2 linked regions of the Amycolatopsis sp. NBC_01488 genome follow. The protein of the gene in region 1 binds, or shares a complex with, the protein of each later gene. Links are inferred from orthologs where the notes say so. Each region holds a gene or a part of one and is shown in the gene's direction. Other genes may lie near its edges. The genes, in order: secY and secA.

Region 1 (9,628 bases):
CGCAAGTCCATCGCGCAGTTCAAGCTGCGCGAGGGTCAGCCGATCGGCGCGCGCGTCACGCTGCGCGGCGACCGGATGTGGGAGTTCCTCGACCGGCTGCTGACCATCGCGCTGCCACGTATCCGCGACTTCCGCGGGCTTTCGCCCAAGCAGTTCGACGGCCACGGCAACTACACGTTCGGTCTCAACGAGCAGTCGATGTTCCACGAGATCGACCCCGACGCCATCGACCGCCCCCGCGGCATGGACGTCACCGTCGTCACGACCGCCACGAACGACGACGAGGGCCGGGCGCTGCTGCGCAAGCTCGGCTTCCCGTTCAAGGAGAACTGAGCCGATGGCCAAGAAAGCACTGGTCCACAAGGCCGCGAAGAAGCCGAAGTTCGCCGTGCGCGCCTACACCCGCTGCCAGCGGTGCGGCCGCCCGCACGCCGTGTTCCGCAAGTTCGGGCTCTGCCGGATCTGCCTTCGCGAGATGGCACACGCGGGCGAGCTGCCCGGTGTCCGCAAGTCCAGCTGGTAAGAGCTTCTTTTTAACTCCCACTTCGCCACAGGCCCCGCCCGCTCCGGCGGGCGGGGAACCAGGCGAGAAAGGTTGACAGGTCACCATGACGATGACCGACCCCATCGCAGACTTCTTGACGCGTCTGCGCAACGCGAACTCGGCGTACCACGACGAGGTCAAGCTCCCGCACTCGAAGCTCAAGGCGAACATCGCCGAGATCCTCAAGCGCGAGGGCTACATCGCGGGCTACCACGACGAGCCGGGCGAGAAGCACAAGAATCTCGTCGTCGAGCTCAAGTACGGCCCCAACCGCGAGCGGAGCATCGCCGGCCTCCGGCGCGTCTCCAAGCCCGGTCTGCGGGTCTACGCAAAATCGACCGAACTGCCGTCCGTTCTCGGCGGCCTGGGCATCGCGATCATCTCGACGTCCGGTGGCCTCCAGACCGACCGGCAGGCCAAGCGCAACAGCGTGGGCGGCGAAGTCCTCGCCTACGTCTGGTAAGGAAGGGGGCACAGACATGTCACGCATCGGAAAGCTGCCGGTCGCCGTCCCCTCCGGGGTCGAGGTGACCATCAACGGTCAGCACATCAGCGTCAAGGGCCCCAAGGGGACCCTCGAGCACACCGTCGCCGAGCCGATCACGGTCGAGCGCGACGACGACGGCACCCTGCTGGTCAAGCGCCCGGACGACGAGCGCACCAGCAAGGCTCTGCACGGCCTCACCCGCACCCTGGTGAACAACCTGGTCGTGGGTGTGACCGCGGGCTACGAGAAGAAGCTCGAGATCCACGGTGTCGGTTACCGCGTGCAGGCCAAGGGCTCGGACCTCGAGTTCGCCCTCGGCTACAGCCACCCGGTGAAGATCGAGGCGCCGGACGGCATCACCTTCAAGGTGGAGAGCCCGACGCGGTTCTCGGTCTCCGGCATCGACAAGCAGAAGGTCGGCCAGATCTCGGCGGTCATCCGCCGGCTGCGGCGCCCGGACCCGTACAAGGGCAAGGGCCTGCGGTACGAGGGTGAGAAGATCCGCCGCAAGGTCGGAAAGACGGGTAAGTGATCATGAGCGACACGACTACGAAGCGCAAGCCGGTGGGCAAGGACATCTCGACCCGCCGCCGCGTCGCGAAGGCCCGTCGGCACTTCCGCCTCCGCAAGAAGGTCTCGGGCACGGACCAGCGTCCGCGCCTGGTCGTCAAGCGGTCCTCGCGGCACATCGCCGTGCAGGTCATCGACGACCTGGTCGGCCACACGCTGGTCTCGGCGTCCACCCTCGAGGCGGACCTCCGGACGTTCGACGGCGACAAGAAGGCCAAGGCCGCCAAGGTCGGGCAGCTCGTCGCCGAGCGCGCGAAGAACGCCGGGATCTCGGCTGTGGTGTTCGACCGTGGGGGCAACGCCTACCACGGCCGCATCGCCGCGCTCGCCGACGCCGCCCGTGAGGCGGGGTTGGAGTTCTGATGCAGATGCTCGTTAATGGAAGGAAAGCCTGATGCCGGGACGTACACGGCAATTCGGCGGCGGCCAGGGTGGACCCGGCGGGCAGGGCGGCAACGACCGCGGTGACCGTCGCGACCGCCGGGACCGGCGCGACAGCGGCCGTGGCGGGGCGGCCCAGGACAAGACCCCGCACCTCGAGAAGGTCGTGACGATCAACCGCGTCGCCAAGGTCGTCAAGGGTGGTCGTCGCTTCAGCTTCACCGCCCTGGTGGTCGTCGGTGACGGCGACGGTCAGGTCGGCGTCGGCTACGGCAAGGCCAAGGAAGTTCCCGCGGCCATCGCCAAGGGCGTCGAGGAAGCGAAGAAGAACTTCTTCCGCGTTCCCCGCGTCGGCGGCACCATCCCGCACCCGATCCAGGGTGAGGAGGCCGCCGGTGTCGTGCTGCTCCGTCCGGCGTCCGCCGGTACCGGCGTCATCGCCGGTGGCCCGGTGCGCGCGGTGCTGGAGTGCGCGGGTGTCCACGACGTGCTGTCGAAGTCGCTCGGCTCCGACAACGCGATCAACATCGTGCACGCGACCGTGGCGGCCCTGAAGGGCCTGCAGCGTCCCGAAGAGGTCGCGGCCCGCCGCGGTCTCCCGCTCGAGGACGTCGCGCCGGCCCGGATGCTGCGCCAGCGTGCGGGCCAGGGGGTCTGACGATGACTCAGCTCAAGGTCACCCAGGTCAAGAGCAAGATCGGCACGAAGCACGCTCACCGCGAGTCGCTGCGCACCCTCGGGCTGCGCAAGATCCGCCAGAGCGTCGTGCGTGAAGACACCCCCCAGGTGCGCGGCCTGATCCACACCGTCCGCCACCTGGTGGAGGTCGAGGAGGTCCAGGCATGACGGCCATCAAGATCCACCACCTGCGCCCGGCTCCGGGCTCGAAGCGCGAGAAGATGCGCGTCGGTCGTGGTGAGGGTTCGAAGGGCAAGACGGCCGGTCGCGGTACGAAGGGCACCAAGGCCCGGAAGAACGTGCCCGCCGGGTTCGAGGGTGGGCAGATGCCCATCCACATGCGGCTGCCGAAGCTGCGTGGCTTCAAGAACCGCTTCCGCACCGAGTACCAGCCGGTGAACGTGGGCGACATCGCCCGCGTCTTCCCGGACGGTGGCACCATCGGTGCCGAAGAGCTCGCCGCCGCGGGCCTCGTCCGCAAGGGCAAGCTCGTCAAGGTGCTCGGCAACGGTGACGTCAACGGCGTCAAGCTCGACGTGACCGCCGACGGCTTCTCCGGCTCCGCCAAGGAGAAGCTCGAAGCGGCCGGTGGCTCCGCCACCACCAACTGAGCTGTAGCTCGTCCGAAGGCCCGTCTGGTTCGCCAGGCGGGCCTTCGGCGTTCCCGGGCGCGCTTGTGGTCACCGCGGCCCGGCGGAAGGATCGGCGGGGTGGACTTCAGCCGTCGTGGCCGGGCGTTCCGGGCACCGGTGTTCGTGGCGCTCGCCCTCGCGCTGACGGTCGCCGGGACGTTCCTGCCGTTCTTCCGCACCGAGCAGCCGGTGAGCAGCGACGCCGACGGCGTCGCGCGCTCGACCCTGCGTGCCTGGCGGGTCGACTTCGCGTTCCCGGGCGAGGCGGAGCTCAGCTCGCCGGCCGCGCCGCTCGGCCTGCCGCTGGTGCTGGCGAGCGCGATCCTCCTGGTCGCGCTGGTCCTCACGATCCGCCAGGCGGCGGCCCGCCGGCCGGGCGTCGCCGCGAGCCGCACGGCGACCGGGGGAGCGGCCTTCCTCGCGGGCGCGGTCTGCACGATCGTCATGGACGGCGCCCGCAGTCTCTTCGACGACCGGCCGCCGCACGGGGAGACGACCGTCCTGGCCGGCGTGTGGGTACTGGTGGCCGCGGTGCTGGCCGCCGCGCTGGCGGCGGCGCTGAGCCACCGCGGGCCGGCCGAGGCGCGTCCGGAGTGGGCCGACCCGGCGGCGGCGTTCGCGGACACGGCGACGCCGCAGTCGGGCGTCGCGATCACGGTCCTGCCCCCGCAGGACGACTGACCGGACAGGCTCCTTGCCGCGGCGCGGATCCGGACGGAGGATCGCAGGGTGGACAGACCGTCGCAGGAGCCGCCCGATCCGCCGTCCGAGGCCGGGAGATCGCCGCTGAGCTTCCCGGTCGAGGCCCCGAAGCTCACGGGAGTGGAGCCGGGCACGGGGGCGCCGCTCGCCTCCCCGGCGGAGGCCACGGACCCGCTCGCCTTCCCGGCCGAGGCTGCTCCGGCGGACGCCGCACCTGACCGCCGACCCGCATTCCCGGCTGAGGCGCCGTCCGCTGGTCCGGCCGGAAGCGCGCTGCCGACGGGGAACCCGCTGGCTTTTCCAGCGGAAACCGCGCAGTCGGCCGCGGATCCGCTCGACTTCCCATCCGCACCCGCGCACCTGAGCGCGGCGGCGCCCGCAGACCCGCTCGCTTTCCCCACGCAAGCACCCCCACCGGCCGAGCAGCTGCCGTACCCGGTCGCCGAGCTACCGGGACTATCCGGACCACCAGCGCAACCAGCGCAACCAGCGCAACCAGGCCCAGCCGCTCCCGCAGCCGAACCGGCCTCACCGCCCACGGCACCCGCCGGAACCGGGCTCCGGCGCTTCCTCCCACCGGCCCTCACCGCGCTGGCCGCGCTCCTGGCCGTCGGGGGCTGCTTCCTGCCGCTCTTCCGGCTCCAGCAGCACCTCAGCGTCCGGCAGGGGTTCTTCGAAGCCCAGCTCACCGTCACCGAGACCGCCTGGGGGAGCCGCATCGAGATTCCCGGGCAAGCCGCCACCGACCAGGCCGCCTCGCCCGTCGGGGTGCCGCTGATCCTCGCCGTCGTCCTGCTGGTCGCCGCCGCCTTCGTCGCCTTCTCACGGCCGGAGCGGGGGCGGTGGCTGGTCACCGCCGGGGCGTTCTTCACCGCCGGCGTCGTCACCACCGTGGGCATGAGCGGGCTCGGGTGGTCGGCCATGGCGGACGGCGTGGACCTCGAAGTCGTCGTCGCGAGCGGGATGTGGCTGCTGATCGTGGCCACCGCGCTGGCCGGCGTCGCGGCCGTGCTCGCCCACCTCCCGACGAACGACGGATGGGCGGACCCGTCGCTCGCCTACGCCGACACCCCGACCCCGCCCAGCGGCGTCGCCATCACCGTCCTGCCGCCGGAGCCGGAGCTGCCCGGACAATCCGATTGACGCCCGCCGCTACCGTGAAACCATGTCGTGGCTGCTGGTCTTCTTCGGGGCGTCCGTGCTCATCGCGCTTACGCCAGGGGCGAACAACCTGCTCGGCCTGCACCACGGGATGACGCACGGTGTTCGCCGCGGCCTCGCCGGGCTGGGCGGCAGGCTGGCCGCGTTCACGCTGTTGATCGCCGGCGTCGCGGCCGGGCTGGGGCAGCTGCTGGCCGCCTCCGAGACCGCGCTGACGATCATCAAGTGGGCCGGCGCCGCCTACCTGCTCTACCTGGGCCTGCGCCTGCTGTGGTCCACGTTCCGGGGCAAAACGGACGTCCCCGAACCGGACACCCGGCCCGCGTCCGCCTGGCGGGTGACGCGCAAGGAGTTCGGCGTCGCGATCACCAACCCCAAGGCGATCCTCATCTTCACCGCGTTCGTCCCGCAGTTCATCGACGCAGGTCACGGGCCCTTTCCGGCCCAGATCGCGCTGCTGGGCGCCGGCTACCTGCTGGCCGAGTTCCTGGCCGGCTCGGTCTACGTCGCGGTCGGTGCCGGCCTGAAGTCGATCGAGCTGACCCGGCGGACCCGCCGAAACGTGGACCGGGGGACCGGCGTGGTCCTCGTCGGGCTGGCCGGCGTGCTCGCGACGACGACCGCCTGATCCCCGATCTGTCAAGGAATCCGGCCGAGACGGCGATGTGGATCAACCCGCCGGAGCAACCTTGGTACGGAAAACGCACACGGACTGCGGACACGCCCGGTGAAGCTGTTAGAGTCGGCGACACGCTTCGGGACGAGTGTGCCCCGAAGCGTTCCTGGCTTGCGTGCCAGTAGTGCTGTGTGTTCCCGCCGGCCACCGTGCCGGCCAAGCCGATCGTCGGTTGAGGACGGCCGACGACGCCGAGGAGGTCCCCCGCGTGTTCAGCGCCTTCCGCTCGGCTCTCGCGACGCCGGATCTACGCAAGAAGATCCTGTTCACGCTAGCCATCGTCGCGGTCTACCGAATCGGTGCGACCATCCCGGCACCAGGGATCTCCTACGGGGCCGTACAGGCCTGTAGCTCCCAGGCGCAGCAGGAAGGCGTCTACCAGCTGCTGAACCTGTTCAGCGGTGGTGCGCTGCTGCAGCTGTCGCTCTTCTCGACCGGCATCATGCCGTACATCACGGCGAGCATCATCATCCAGCTGCTGACCGTGGTCATCCCGCGGTTCGAGGAGCTGAAGAAGGAAGGCCAGTCCGGCCAGGGCAAGCTGACCCAGTACACCCGGTACCTGACGGTCGCGCTGGCGATCCTGCAGGCCACCGGCGTGGTCGCGCTCGCGGACCGCAAGCAGCTCTTCCCGGACTGCCAGTCGCCGATCATCCCGGACAACAGCGTCTACTCGCTGGCGATCATCGTCATCACCATGACCGCGGGCACCGCCGTCATGATGTGGCTGGGCGAGCTGATCACCGAACGCGGCGTCGGCAACGGCATGTCCGTCCTGATCTTCCTGAACATCGCGGCGCGCATCCCCGTCGAGGGCGGCAACATCCTGTCCAACGGCGGTGGCATCGCGCTGACGATGATCTGCGTCTTCGGCCTGGTGATCATCGCCAGCGTCATCTTCGTCGAGCAGGGGCAGCGCCGGATCCCGGTGCAGTACGCCAAGCGCATGATCGGCCGCCGGATGTACGGCGGCACGTCGACCTACCTGCCGATCAAGGTGAACCAGGCCGGCGTCATCCCGGTCATCTTCGCGTCGTCCCTGCTGTACCTGCCGGATCTGATCAGCCGCCTCGTCGGCGACCAGAACAGCAACTCCGGCTGGCAGGTCTTCATCAAGAACTACATCGTGAACCAGTCCAGCTGGGTGCACATCGCGCTGTACTTCGGCCTGATCATCTTCTTCACGTACTTCTACATCACGATCACGTTCAACGTGGACGAGCGTGCGGACGAGATGAAGAAGTTCGGCGGGTTCATCCCGGGCATCCGCCCGGGTCGCCCGACGGCGGAGTACCTGAGCTTCGTGCTGGGCCGGATCACCCTGCCGGGTTCGCTGTACCTGGGCATCATCGCGATCCTTCCGAACTTCTTCCTGTCGTTGACCGGGAGCGGGAACAACCAGAACTTCCCGTTCGGTGGCACGGCTGTGCTGATCATGGTCGGTGTCGGCCTCGACACCGTGAAGCAGATCGAAAGCCAGCTGATGCAGCGCAACTACGAAGGGTTCTTGAAGTGACGCGGCTGGTTCTCGTGGGTCCGCCCGGCGCGGGCAAAGGTACGCAGGCGGAGGCCCTGTCGGAGCAGCTGCGCATCCCGCACATCTCCACGGGTGAGCTGTTCCGCGCGCACGTCGGCCAGGAGACCCCGCTGGGCCAGGAAGCCAAGCGCTACCTGGACTCGGGCGAGCTCGTGCCCGACTCGGTCACCAACGAAATGGTCCGCGAGCGGCTCGCGGAGCCGGACGCCAAGGTCGGCTTCCTGCTCGACGGCTTCCCCCGCAACACCAAGCAGGCCGAGGTCCTCGGCGAGATCCTCGGCGACGCCGACGTCTCGCTCGACGCCGTGATCCAGCTGCAGGTGCCGGAGGACGTCGTCGTCGAACGGCTCATGTCGCGTGGCCGCGCGGACGACACCGAAGAGGTCATCCGCCGCCGTCAGCAGATCTACGTGTCGGACACCGCGCCGCTGCTGGAGTACTACGCCGACATCCTCGTGACCGTCGACGGCGTCGGCACTGTCGAGGAGATCTCCGGCCGGGTGCTGGAAGCGCTGCGCGACCGCACGTGAATCTCGGAGGGTTGCGTGTTCTGCAAGTGCTCCGCCGTGGGCGCATGATCGAGGTCAAGACCCCGGACGAGCTGCAGGCGATGCGGGCCGCGGGGCTCGTCGTCGCCCGCACGCTGGCGGCCGTCCGCGCCGCCGCGAAACCGGGCGTCAGCACCGCCGAGCTCGACGAGCTGGCCGAGCAGACGATCCGGGACGCCGGTGCGGTGCCGTCGTTCAAGGGCTACCACGGCTTCCCGGCGTCGATCTGCGCGTCGGTGAACGAGCAGATCGTCCACGGCATCCCGGCCAAGACCCAGGTGCTGGCCGACGGCGACATCATCTCCGTCGACTGCGGGGCGATCCTCGACGGCTGGCACGGCGACTCCGCCGTGACGCTGGCCATCGGGGCCGTCTCGGACGCCGACCTGGCGCTGTCCGCGGCGACCGAAGCGGCGATGTGGGCCGGCATCGAGGCGGTCATCGCCGGCGGCCGGTTGACCGACATCTCCTACGCCGTCCAGTCGGCCGCCGAACGCGCGGGCCGCGACGACGGCGTCGAGTACGGGATGATCGTCGAGTACGGCGGCCACGGCATCGGCCGCGAGATGCACATGGACCCGTTCCTGCCGAACCTCGGCAAGCCGGGCAAGGGCCCGCGGCTGAAGCCCGGCATGGCACTGGCGATCGAGCCGATGCTGACCGGCGGCGGCGGGGAGACCCGCGAGCTGGACGACGGCTGGACCGTGGTCACGGCCGACGGCTCCCGCGCGGCCCACTGGGAGCACACGGTGGCGATCACCGAAGACGGCCCGTGGGTGCTCACGGCTCCCGAAGACTCCTGACATCTTTCGGGGGTCCGGGTGGCGGAGCCCCCGGCTCGGGGCGAAGCCCCGGATGGCACTGACCTGCGCATTCACTCACCAGTGGTGATCGCGATCACGTCCACCTGCACGTTCGCCTAGCATGATTACCCCCGGTTTGGGGGTCGCGACACGGGTTGCGTACACTGTCAAGTCGGCGCACTTATCGCGCCCGGATCCTGCGCGCTCGTGAATTCACGGTACTGGGACTCGGGCACCAGTGTGCCACGCAACACCCGACCCAGCACTAGTGCTCGAGTTGATCACAAGGTGTAGCGACAGGCAGTGCCGACTAAGGAAATGCGGAGGACATGGCGAAGAAAGACGGGGCCATCGAGGTCGAAGGCCGCGTAGTCGAGCCGCTCCCCAACGCGATGTTCCGCGTCGAGTTGGAGAACGGTCACAAGGTCCTGGCACACATCAGCGGCAAGATGCGGCAGCACTACATCCGCATCCTGCCCGAGGACAGGGTTGTCGTGGAGCTCTCGCCCTACGACCTCTCTCGTGGTCGCATCGTCTACCGCTACAAGTGATCACGAAGAGCAGCTAACAGGAGAGCAGAAGACGTGAAGGTCCAGCCGAGCGTCAAGAAGATCTGCGACAAGTGCAAGGTGATCCGCCGGCACGGCCGGATCATGGTGATCTGCGAGAACCTGCGGCACAAGCAGCGGCAGGGCTGATCTCCAAGCACTCGACCAGAGTGGATTGACGGCTACACACCCTCCCCGCACCTGCCGGGCCACGTGAGTGGCCCGGTTCACCCCCGGACTTCAGGCCGGGGCCGGGACACCCGAAGCGCAAGCCGAGGGCACGACAGGCGAGTCGGTCCCGGAACCGGACGGGGAGCAGACCTGAAGAGGAAACCTACGAAGGAGCATCAGCGCCAATGGC
Region 2 (10,119 bases), 2.1 Mb from region 1 along the record:
GGCTGCGCGAACGTGCCGCTGGAGTCCCAGCCCGTGGTCGTCTCCGGCGAACGGCAGGGCCAGGGGTCCGGCGACGTCGTCCCCGAGCCGGAGAAAGACATCGACCCGCTCTCGCTGGTCCGCGGCTTCATCGGCGCGACGCTCAAGCCCGGCCAGGGCAACGCGGCCGCCCGCGCCTACCTGGACGACCAGAGCCGGGCGAACTGGCGGCCCAGCCGCAGCCTGACGATCATCCAGAACACCTTCGGCACGGTCTACGACCCGGCCCCGCAGCCCGACCCGAACACCGTCGTCGTCAACGTGCGCGGGTTCGACGTCGGCATGCTCGACCAGAACAGCGCGTTCGTGCCGGACTACAGCCCGGCGGCGCTCAAGGTGCAGGTGCACAAGCAGGCGAACGGCCAGTGGCGGATCGCCGACCCGCCGCCCGACCTGTACGCGACCGAGTCCGACTTCAGCGAGAACTACACGCCGGTGTCGGTGAACTTCTACTCGGAGCAGTCGGCCACGTTCGTCCCCGACCGCCGCTACGTCATCGCGAAGCCGCAGTCCGGGCTGCCGGGCCGCGTGATGGATCTGCTGGTCAACGGGCCCTCGACGAGCCTGGCCGGTGCGGTGAAGAACCTGCTCGGCGAGCCGGTCGAGATCGACACGAACGTGAAGAGCCTGGACGACGGGACGCTCGTGGTACCGCTGACCGGGCTGTCCGGCGTCGCCGACGACATCCGGAACCTGATCGCGGCGCAGATCGTCCTGACCCTCCAGTACGTGACGTCGGCGCGGATCCGGATCCTCGCCGACGGCGCGCCGCTGGTCGCGAACCATCCGGACTGGCGCCTGAACGACCTGCCCGCGTACACCGCGACGCTGTCGCCGAGCCTGGAGCTCCCGGGCCTGATGACGGTCGGCGGCCGGGTGCGGTCCCTGCTCGACGGCGCACCGGTCCCCGGCCCGGCGGGCAACGGCGGCTACGACGTCGTGAACGCGGCCCAGTCGATCGACGGCAAGCGCCTGGCGGTGGTGGAGCACGACGGCCCGAAGGTCCGCCTGCGGATCGGCGATCTCGGGCACGACCTGCCGCTGGTCGGCCTGGGCGGCACGACGCTGAGCCGTCCGACGTGGCGGCCGGGCACCGGCGAGGTGTGGACCGTGGTCAACGAGCTTTCGGTCGGCCGGATGGTGGTCAGCCCGAACGGCCAGTGGACGGCCCTCACGGTCAACGCGGCGGATCTCATCCAGCAGGGCGGCATCACGGAGCTGCGGTTTTCCCGCGACGGCGCCCGCGTGGCGGCGGTGGTGAACGACCACCTGTGGGTGGCCTCGGTGGTCGGCAGCGGCGATTCGGTGGCCCTGCGCGAGCCCCGGCTGCTGCAGCCGCACGACCTCCAGGAAGCGGTCGACGTGGACTGGCTGGACCAGGACACCCTGGTGGCGGTGACGAAGTCGCCGTCCCAGCCGGTGGTCCGCGTGACGGTGGACGGCCAGCGGATGGACGCGTTCAACAGCTCCAACCTGACGCCCCAGGTGCACGGCGTGACGGCGGCGCCGAGCCGCCCGATCGTGGTGGCCGACGCGAGCGGGCTGTGGACGGCGTCGGAGCTCGGCGAGGTCTGGCGGCCGCAGGCCCACTCGATGAAGGACGCGGATCCGTTCTACCCGGGCTGAGGTTCCGGAAACTGTCGGTGGTGCCGGGGACACTGTCCGTGTGTGGCTCGATTTGCTGATCCCCGCCCGGTGCGCCGGCTGCGGGGCCCGTGGAGCGCCGTGCTGCGGCCGGTGCGCGGGGGTGTGGGGTGCGGTGTCCGAGGTCGTCCGGGTCCCGGTGGCGGGGAAGGTGCGGGTGTTCGCGCTGGCCCGGTACCGGGGCGTCGGCCGGCGGTTGCTGATCGCGTTCAAGGAGCGTGGCCGCCGCGACTTGGCGGCCTCACTGGGGCGCGCGCTGGCGGAGGCCCTGGTCGTCCTGCCGCGGGTGTCCGCTTCTCGGGTGTGCTTGGTGCCGGCGCCGAGCCGCCGTCCGGCGGCCCGGGTCCGCGGAGGCCCGCACGTCGAGCGCCTGGCCAACGCGGCGGCGAAGGTCCTGGCGGAGCGGGGCTTCGAAGTCGCGGTCGCTCCGGCGCTGGAGCTGTCCGGCCGAGCCCGCGACGCGGTCGGCCTGGACCGCGCGGCCCGGATGGCCAACCTCGCGGGCCGGGTGCGCTTCCGCGAGGCAGGCCGCCCACCGCCGGGCATGCCGGTGGTGCTCCTGGACGACGTGATCACGACGGGAGCCACGGCGGCGGCCTGCGTCCGGGCAATGGCGGCGGAGGGGATCGAGGTGGCGGCGGTCTTGACCCTGCTCGCGGCGGGGTGACGCATGGCGTGCGGCTGCGGGGCCGTCGTCGGCGCCGCGCCGCCCGGCGGTCCTCCGCCGCCCGGCACCAGTCCCGCGCCGCCAGGTGTGGCGGCCGCCGTCACCAGCCGCGCGGTGCCGGTCCGCGGCAGCAACGCCTGCTTCCGATCGCGCGGCCGCGGCAGCCATGGCTGCGTCCGATCGCGCGCAGCCGCGGCAGCAACGCCTGCTTCCGATCGCGCGCAGCCGCGGCAGTCACGGCTGCGTCCGATCGCGCGCAGCCGAGCATTCGTCACCGCCACGGGTACCACCGCCGACCGCGGCAAGCCACCCGCCTCCCCGGCCCTCACCACCGCAAACCCGGCACCCCACCCCGGCACCCCCCCCGGCCTCACCCCGCACCCGGGTGACCCCGACGTCACCTACACGAGTGACATCCGGCGGGAACGCAATCAGCTCGGGGGCCGTTGTCCCGGCATGAGGGTGTCGATCAAGACCACTCGGCCGCCAGGCCACTCCACCGGGGTGGCGGCTGCGGGAAACCTGGCCGTCACCCTCGGCGTCCACCAGCCGGCAGCGATGCGCCGTCCGTGTGAAAGCACGCGAACCGCACCGCGTCCGACCAGCGGGTGTTTTCTGGTGTTCACCCTCCGCTCACTGCGCGGGGTGACGGAGTCTCATTCCTCGACATCCCCCGGCTCGGGGGCTGTTGCAACGGGCGTGAGGAAGCTAACGTGCTCCGCTATCAGCAATCCCCGCAGGCAGGGAGGTGACGAGCCCATGTCCCTGGCGCCGGAGGTGCGCTGAGTCCGCGCTCGGGCCCCGGCACGAGACGTCGTGAACCGATCCCGAGTTCCTTCTCAGCCCGCGATCCGGGCTTCCGTCCCCGCTACACCGGCGCCGTGTGTGAACTCAACAGCTCGCAGTCATCTCAGCGAGGGAGGTCGTGTATGGACATCGTCGTTAAGGGCCGCAACGTAGAGGTGCCCGAGCACTATCGGGCACTCGTCAGCGAAAAGCTGGCCCGCCTCGAGCGCTACGACAGGAAAGTCATCCGGTACGACGTGGAGCTGTTCCACGAACCCAATCGGCGCCAGGCCAAGAGTTGCCAGCGCGTCGAAATCACCGGAAAGGGGCGTGGCCCGGCCGTACGCGCTGAAGCGTGTGCCGCCGACTTCTACGCAGCGCTCGATTCCGCAGTCACGAAGCTGGAGAACCGGCTGCGGAGGACACACGACCGGAGGCGCGTGCACTACGGGCGCAGCCGCCCGGAATCGGTCGCCGAAGCGACCTCGGCCCTGCCGGGTGGTGGATCCCCGGCCGCAGCCAGTCCCGCCGCGCGTACCGCGGTGTTGGAAGCACCCGAAGCCGAGCCGCAGACGAACGGCTTCGCGGTCGCCGGAGAGATCCACCTGCCCCAGCAGCAGAGCTGGGCCGACGACGACCTCGGTCACCAGCCCGGTCGCGTCGTTCGCGAGAAGCAGCACACCGCGGAGCCCATGACGGTGGACCAGGCTCTCTACGAGATGGAGCTGGTCGGCCACGACTTCTACCTCTTCAACGACTCGGAGGCGGGCCGGCCCAGCGTGGTCTACCGGCGGAAAGGCTTCGACTACGGCGTGATCCGGCTCGGCTGAGCCGTCCTAAGGAGGCCTGACGGATGGCCCGCACGCGGCTCGCGTGCGGGCCATCCGCACGTCCACGACCTACGGCGTGTGCACACGACGCCCACCGTTCCCTACGATGGGGTGGGACGGTGGCGCCGACCACGGCGGCCGCCGCGGGAAAACCTGCCCGGGACCGGCCTGGGCGCACTCATGATCAGCTAGTGAGGTCGACCGGATGGTGCTGAACCGCCTGCTCCGCGCGGGCGAGGGCAAGATGGTGAAGCGGCTGCGCAACATCGCCGATCACATCAACACCCTCGAAGACGACGTCAAGGACCTGACCGACGCCGAGCTGCGGGCCAAGACCGAGGAGTTCCGCAAGCGGAACGGCGAGGGCGAGTCGCTCGACGAGCTGCTTCCGGAGGCCTTCGCGGTCGCCCGGGAAGCGGCCAAGCGGGTGCTGGGCCAGCGGCACTTCGACGTCCAGCTGATGGGCGGCGCGGCCCTGCACCTCGGCCAGGTCGCCGAAATGAAGACCGGCGAGGGCAAGACGCTCACCTGCGTCCTCCCCGCCTACCTCAACGCCATCCCCGGCAAGGGCGTCCACGTCGTCACGACGAACGACTACCTGGCCAAGCGCGACTCGGAGTGGATGGGCCGCATCCACCGCTTCCTCGGCCTCGAGGTCGGCGTCATCCTGTCGGAGCAGCAGCCGGACGTGCGGCGCTCCCAGTACAACGCCGACATCACCTACGGCACGAACAACGAGTTCGGCTTCGACTACCTGCGCGACAACATGGCGTGGAGCCTCGACGACTGCGTGCAGCGCGGGCACAACTTCGCCATCGTCGACGAGGTCGACTCGATCCTCATCGACGAGGCCAGGACGCCGCTGATCATCTCGGGCCCGGCGGACCAGTCGTCGCGCTGGTACGTCGAGTTCGCCCGGCTCGCCCCGCTGATGAAGGGCATCGACACCACGACCATGGGGTCGCGGGAGCGCACCGAGAAGACGAACCTGATCAACTCGAAGTACCACTACGAGGTCGACGTCCGGAAGCGCACCGTCGCCGTCACCGAGAAGGGCGTCCGGTTCGTCGAGGACCAGCTCGGCATCGAGAACCTCTACGAGGCCGCGAACACCCCGCTGGTCGGGTACCTGAACAACGCGCTGAAGGTCCAGGAGCTCTTCCACAAGGACAAGGACTACATCGTCCGCAACGGCGAAGTGATGATCGTCGACGAGTTCACCGGGCGCATCCTGGTCGGCCGCCGCTACAACGAGGGCATGCACCAGGCGATCGAGGCCAAGGAAAAGGTCGAGATCAAGGCCGAGAACCAGACGCTGGCGACGATCACGCTCCAGAACTACTTCCGCCTCTACGACAAGCTGTCCGGCATGACCGGTACGGCCGAGACCGAGGCCGCGGAGTTCCACCAGACCTACAAGCTGGGCGTGGTGCCGATCCCGACGAACCGGCCGATGATCCGCGCCGACCAGCCGGACCTGATCTACAAGACCGAAGACGCGAAGTACGAGGCGGTCGCCGAGGACATCGCCGAGCGGCACGAGAAGGGCCAGCCGGTCCTGGTCGGCACGACGAGCGTCGAGAAGTCCGAGCGGCTGTCGAAGCTGCTGGTGAAGCTGAGCGTGCCGCACGAGGTGCTGAACGCGAAGCACCACGACCGCGAGGCGCTGATCGTCGCCCGCGCCGGCCAGAAGGGCGCCGTCACGGTCGCCACGAACATGGCGGGCCGCGGTACCGACATCGTGCTGGGCGGCAACCCCGACCTCATCGCCGACCAGGTGCTGCGCGAGCGGGGCCTGGACCCGGTCGAGCACTCCGAGGAGTACGAGGCCGCGTGGCCCGAAGTCCTGGAGCAGGTCAAGGCGGAGTCGAAGGCCGAAGCGGAAGAGGTTCGCGAGGCGGGCGGGCTCTACGTGCTGGGCACCGAGCGGCACGAGTCGCGCCGCATCGACAACCAGCTCCGCGGTCGTTCCGGCCGCCAGGGCGACCCCGGCGAGTCCCGCTTCTACCTGTCGCTCGGTGACGAGCTCATGCGCCGCTTCAACGCGACCATGGTCGAGCGCGTCATGACGACCATGCGGCTGCCCGACGACGTGCCGATCGAGCACAAGATGGTCTCCAAGGCCATCAAGAGCGCGCAGACCCAGGTCGAGCAGATCAACATGGAGCAGCGCAAGGACGTCCTCAAGTACGACGAGGTCATGAACGAGCAGCGCAAGGTGATCTACGCCGAGCGCCACCGCGTGCTGGCCGGCGAGAGCCTGCGCGACCAGATCGAGGGCATGCTCGTCGACGTCGTCAACGCCTATGTGGACGGTGCGACCTCCAGCGGCTACGCCGAGGACTGGGACCACGAGAAGCTGTGGACGGCCCTGAAGCAGCTCTACCCGGTCAGCATCGACTGGGAAGACCTGGTCGAGGACGGCGACCTCGACGCGCAGGGGCTCCGCGAGGCGCTGGTGCAGGACGCCCGCAACGCCTACGACAAGCGCGAAGCGGAGATCAACGCGCTCGTCGGCCCGGACGGCATGCGGACCCTGGAGCACCAGGTCATGCTGACGGTCCTCGACCGCAAGTGGCGCGAGCACCTCTACGAGATGGACTACCTCAAGCAGGGCATCGGCATGCGGGCGCTCGCGCAGCGCGACCCGCTGATCGAGTACCAGCGCGAGGGCTTCGACATGTTCCGCGCGATGCTCGACTCGCTGAAGGAGGAGGCCGTCGGCTTCCTGTTCAACCTGCAGGTCGAGCGGGCCGAGGCGCCGCCGGCGGAGGACGCCGCGGCGTTGCCCGCGGGTGTCGCTTCGGGCAACGGCCAGGCAGCCGCGCCCTCGGAGGGCCGGCACGCGCGTCCGGCGCCGCCGCAGCCGCCGACGACCGACACCGAGTCCGTCCCGGCCGCCCTGCGCGGCAAGGGCCTCGGCGGCGGTGGCCCGCAGTTGGGCGTGACGCTGTCCGGCCCGGGTGAGGACGGCGAGGTCGAGTCCCACGCCGACGGCGGGGCGCAGGCCGCGGGCGGTGGCGGTGGGGGAACCCGCCGGGATCGTCGTGCCGCGCAGCGCGACGCGCAGAAGAAGGGCAAGAAGGGCCCGCGTCGCTGACGTGGTTTCCGGGGCCGGGGTGCACGCGCACCCCGGCCCTGTTTTTGTGCGAGGGGAGAAGCCGGTGGATCCGCAGGAGTTCTTCGCGCTGTTCGCCGCGGAGCGGCGGCCGGATCCGTACCCGCACTACCGGCGATGGCGTGCGCGGTGGCCGGTCGCGCGGCTGGCCGAAGGGATGTTCGCGGTCAGCGGCCTCGCCGAGGCGACGCAGGTACTGCGCGACCCGGCCTTCGGGCACCCCGAGCCGGAGTACCTGGATCCGGCGGACCGGCTCCCGGACCAGCCGGTCGACGAATCGGGACGCGTGGTCCGGGCGTTCCTGTCCCTGAACCCGCCCGACCACACGCGGCTGCGACGGCTGGTGGCGAAGGCGTTCACGCCACGGATGGTCGAGCGGCTGGCACCGCGGATCGAGGAGCTCACCGCGTCGCTCCTCGACGGCGTGCGCGGTGAGTTCGACCTGATGACGTCGCTGGCCAAGCCGTTGCCGGTGGAGGTGATCGCGGAGCTGCTCGGCGTGCCGCTGGACGACCGCGAGCGCTTCGCGGCGTGGTCACACTCGATGGCGCGGGCACTGGACCCGCCGTTCCTGCAGCACCCGGACACGGTCGGGCCGGCGGTCAAGGCACGGCAGTCGTTCGTCGCGTACTTCCGTTCCCTGGCGGACCAGCGGCGACGCGAGCCGGGGGACGACCTGCTGTCCGCGCTGGTCGCGGTGTCCGACGCGGGCGACGTGCTCAGCGAGGGCGAGCTGCTGGTGACGCTGACGCTCCTGCTGATCGCCGGCCACGAGACGACGACGAACCTGATCGGCAACGGCGTACTGGCCCTGCTGCGCCACGACGGCCTTGGCGCGGCACCGCCCGACCGCGTGGTGGAGGAGGTGCTGCGCTACGACTCCCCGGTCCAGCTGACGGCCCGCACGGCGTTGCGGGACACGGAACTGGGGTCGTTCGCGGTGCCGGCGGGCAGCCAGGTGATCGTCCTGATCGGAGCGGCCAACCGCGACCCGTCAACAGGCGGCGACACGTTCGACCCGACCCGCACGCCGGGCCGCCACCTGGCGTTCGGCCAGGGAATCCACTTCTGCCTTGGTGCCCCGCTGGCACGGTTGGAGGGCCGCATCGTGTTCCGCGAACTGGCCCGCCGGATGCCGCAGCTGAAGTTGGCGGCCGATCCGAAGTGGACGGCGACGACCACCCTGCGCGGCTTGGCAACGCTCCCGGTCGCCAGCGGGGGTTAGGGTTCTGCCGCTCACGACTTGAGGGCCGGTGGGGAGGGGAGTTCGCGCGGCCGGTTGCTCGGCGGCATGGCCTGGGCTTGGCGGCCGGGTTGCGGCCCGGCGCCCGAGACCTCCGGCACCTCGGCTCGCCGACGCCGACGCCGACGCAGCTGGCGCCGCAGCCGCCGGCGACCCGGCGGTGCGCGAACCGGTGGTACAGCGAGCCGACTGCACAACGGCTGGGTGCGGGGCCCAGTCGCCCGAGACCTCTGGCACCTTGGCACGCCGACGCCGCAGGCGGCGGCTACGACCCTGGCGGCGCGCGAGCCGCCGAAGCGCGACTCACGCCGCAGCCCGGCGCTGTGCCTGAACCGGGTGTCCCGGTTTCAGCAGCGCGAACCGCACGCACTGCCAGCCCGCCGGTGTCCGGACGAACCTGGCCGCCAGCGCGATCGACCGGCCCGCCACTTCCACGCGGGCGCACGCCTCGATCACCCCCGGCGCCGGCGGGCACACGTGGACCCGGCACAGCCGGTGGCGCGGCCGTGCCAGGTGCGGGCCGCTCAGGCTCGCCAAGACCTCCGGTGCCACCAGGCCGCGGATCTGCGGCACCGGCCGGCGGCCGTCGTAGGCCTCCAGCAGCATGGTCAGCAGCCGGCTCACCTCGCCCGCCTCGAGGCCGCGAGGCATCGGCCACCGGGCATCGCTCCCGCGGTGTTCGTGCGGCGTGACGGCCGGTGGCCGGTCGGCCCGGCGTGGCACTTCGTGGTGAATCAGTGTTCTCACGCGGTGTTCCTCGGTCATTTCCTCCCCTCCCGGGCACGGCATTTCGCCGTCGCCTCCGCTTAGAGGCGGGAACCGGCCGGAAAGGCCACGAGAATCGCCCGATTCGGGAAAGAACCACCGCAACGATGGATTCACGGCCGCCGGTGCGGTAAGTGCGGGCGGTTGTTGCGCCATGCGAGACAACGCGTCGCCGCCCCGGCTATGGTGTGCCGGGTGCTGAAGGGGTTATTGGTCGACTTCGCCGGAGTTCTCACCGATCCCGACGCCGGCCGCTTCTACGATTACCTGGCGGCCGCGCGCGAGCGAGGCGTCCGCACCGCGCTGCTGTCCAACGCCCCTGGGGCGTCGGCCGAGGTCAAGAACACGATGTTCGACTATTTCGACGCGCTCGTGTTTTCCGGCGAGGTCGGGGTCGCCAAACCGGATCCCGCGGTCTACCTGCTCGCGGCCGACCGGCTCGGGCTGCCCGCCGTGCGTTGTGCGTTCGTCGACGACTCCGCCGCGAACATCCGCGGCGCCGTCGAGGCGGGGATGGTCGGCGTGCACCACCGGTCGGTCGAGGAAACGCTCTCCGAGCTCGGTGTGTTGTTCCCGGACTGGTGAGCGCGCGTCACCGCGCGCGGCGGACCAGCTCGAAAGACAGGACCGCCGCGGCGGCTGAGACATTCAGCGACTCGACGTCACCCGGCATGGGAATCGACACCCATTCCGTGACGAGCTCGCCGACTTCGGCGCCGACTCCGCCCGTCTCGCCGCCGAGCACGAACGCGGCGCGCTGCGGCAGGTCGACGTCGAACACCGTGGTACGAGCCGACGCGCCCAGCGCGTAAAGGCCGTAGCCGGCTTCGGTGAGCAGTTCGGCGGCTTCGCGCGCGGACCCGCACCGCAGCACCGGCGCGCGGAAGGCGACGCCGGCCGAAGCCTTGACCACCAGCGGGTCGAGCGCGGCGACACCGCGTCGCGGCACGATCACGCCCTCGAGCCCGGCGGCCGTCGCCGTGCGCAGGATCATCCCGACGTTCGCGGGCGTGGTGATGCCGTCGAG

What was found.
Region 2: the proteins of secY (region 1) and secA are in contact, whole or in part, in a crystal structure (PDB 3DIN), measured with the Thermotoga maritima proteins. The link is inferred for Amycolatopsis sp. NBC_01488 from one-to-one orthologs. Residues at the interface, in WP_004081795.1 of Thermotoga maritima: Glu108, Gly109, Glu110, Glu111, Ala236, Glu237, Arg238, Arg239, Ile240, Thr241, Ile242, Gln243, Tyr244, Ala245, Arg246, Arg247, Val248, Thr249, Gly250, Arg251, Arg252, Val253, Tyr254, Gly256, Ala257, Ser258, Thr259, Tyr260, Leu261, Pro262; in WP_004082002.1 of Thermotoga maritima: Glu261, Ala262, Arg263, Lys300, Ala301, Arg302, Thr303, Ile304, Ile305, Leu323, Tyr324, Asp325, Pro326, Val329, Ser330, Tyr333, Ile336, Lys340, Phe345, Val349, Glu363, Phe364, Tyr374, Ser375, Gly376, Gly377, Glu393, Ile395, Thr482, Ser483.

Annotation. Positions count from the first base shown.
Region 1 is NZ_CP109434.1:1,650,080-1,659,707, reverse strand. The notes cover bases 5,209-8,193. They hold secY (preprotein translocase subunit SecY), read left to right. Parts: upstream 5,209-6,039; coding sequence 6,040-7,347; downstream 7,348-8,193. Other genes in these bases: map (type I methionyl aminopeptidase), read left to right, coding at 7,943-8,193; OG738_RS07765 (adenylate kinase), read left to right, coding at 7,344-7,898; OG738_RS07775 (LysE family translocator), read left to right, coding at 5,209-5,783. In the rest of the region: rplE (50S ribosomal protein L5), read left to right, coding at 1-333; OG738_RS07820 (type Z 30S ribosomal protein S14), read left to right, coding at 338-523; rpsH (30S ribosomal protein S8), read left to right, coding at 609-1,007; rplF (50S ribosomal protein L6), read left to right, coding at 1,024-1,563; rplR (50S ribosomal protein L18), read left to right, coding at 1,566-1,964; rpsE (30S ribosomal protein S5), read left to right, coding at 1,996-2,640; rpmD (50S ribosomal protein L30), read left to right, coding at 2,643-2,828; rplO (50S ribosomal protein L15), read left to right, coding at 2,825-3,271; OG738_RS07785 (hypothetical protein), read left to right, coding at 3,371-3,973; OG738_RS07780 (hypothetical protein), read left to right, coding at 4,022-5,137; more of OG738_RS07775, read left to right, coding at 5,160-5,208; more of map, read left to right, coding at 8,194-8,719; infA (translation initiation factor IF-1), read left to right, coding at 9,049-9,270; rpmJ (50S ribosomal protein L36), read left to right, coding at 9,304-9,417; rpsM (30S ribosomal protein S13), read left to right, coding at 9,624-9,628. UniProt on the Escherichia coli protein: The central subunit of the protein translocation channel SecYEG. Consists of two halves formed by TMs 1-5 and 6-10.
Region 2 is NZ_CP109434.1:3,771,528-3,781,646, forward strand. The notes cover bases 3,791-7,266. They hold secA (preprotein translocase subunit SecA), read left to right. Parts: upstream 3,791-4,171; coding sequence 4,172-7,066; downstream 7,067-7,266. Other genes in these bases: hpf (ribosome hibernation-promoting factor, HPF/YfiA family), read left to right, coding at 3,791-3,966; OG738_RS18300 (cytochrome P450), read left to right, coding at 7,131-7,266. Also shown: OG738_RS18280 (LpqB family beta-propeller domain-containing protein), read left to right, coding at 1-1,665; OG738_RS18285 (ComF family protein), read left to right, coding at 1,706-2,350; more of hpf, read left to right, coding at 3,280-3,790; more of OG738_RS18300, read left to right, coding at 7,267-8,309; OG738_RS18305 (Rv3235 family protein), read right to left, coding at 8,631-9,074; OG738_RS18310 (HAD-IA family hydrolase), read left to right, coding at 9,303-9,677; OG738_RS18315 (TrmH family RNA methyltransferase), read right to left, coding at 9,685-10,119. UniProt on the Escherichia coli protein: Required for protein export, interacts with the SecYEG preprotein conducting channel.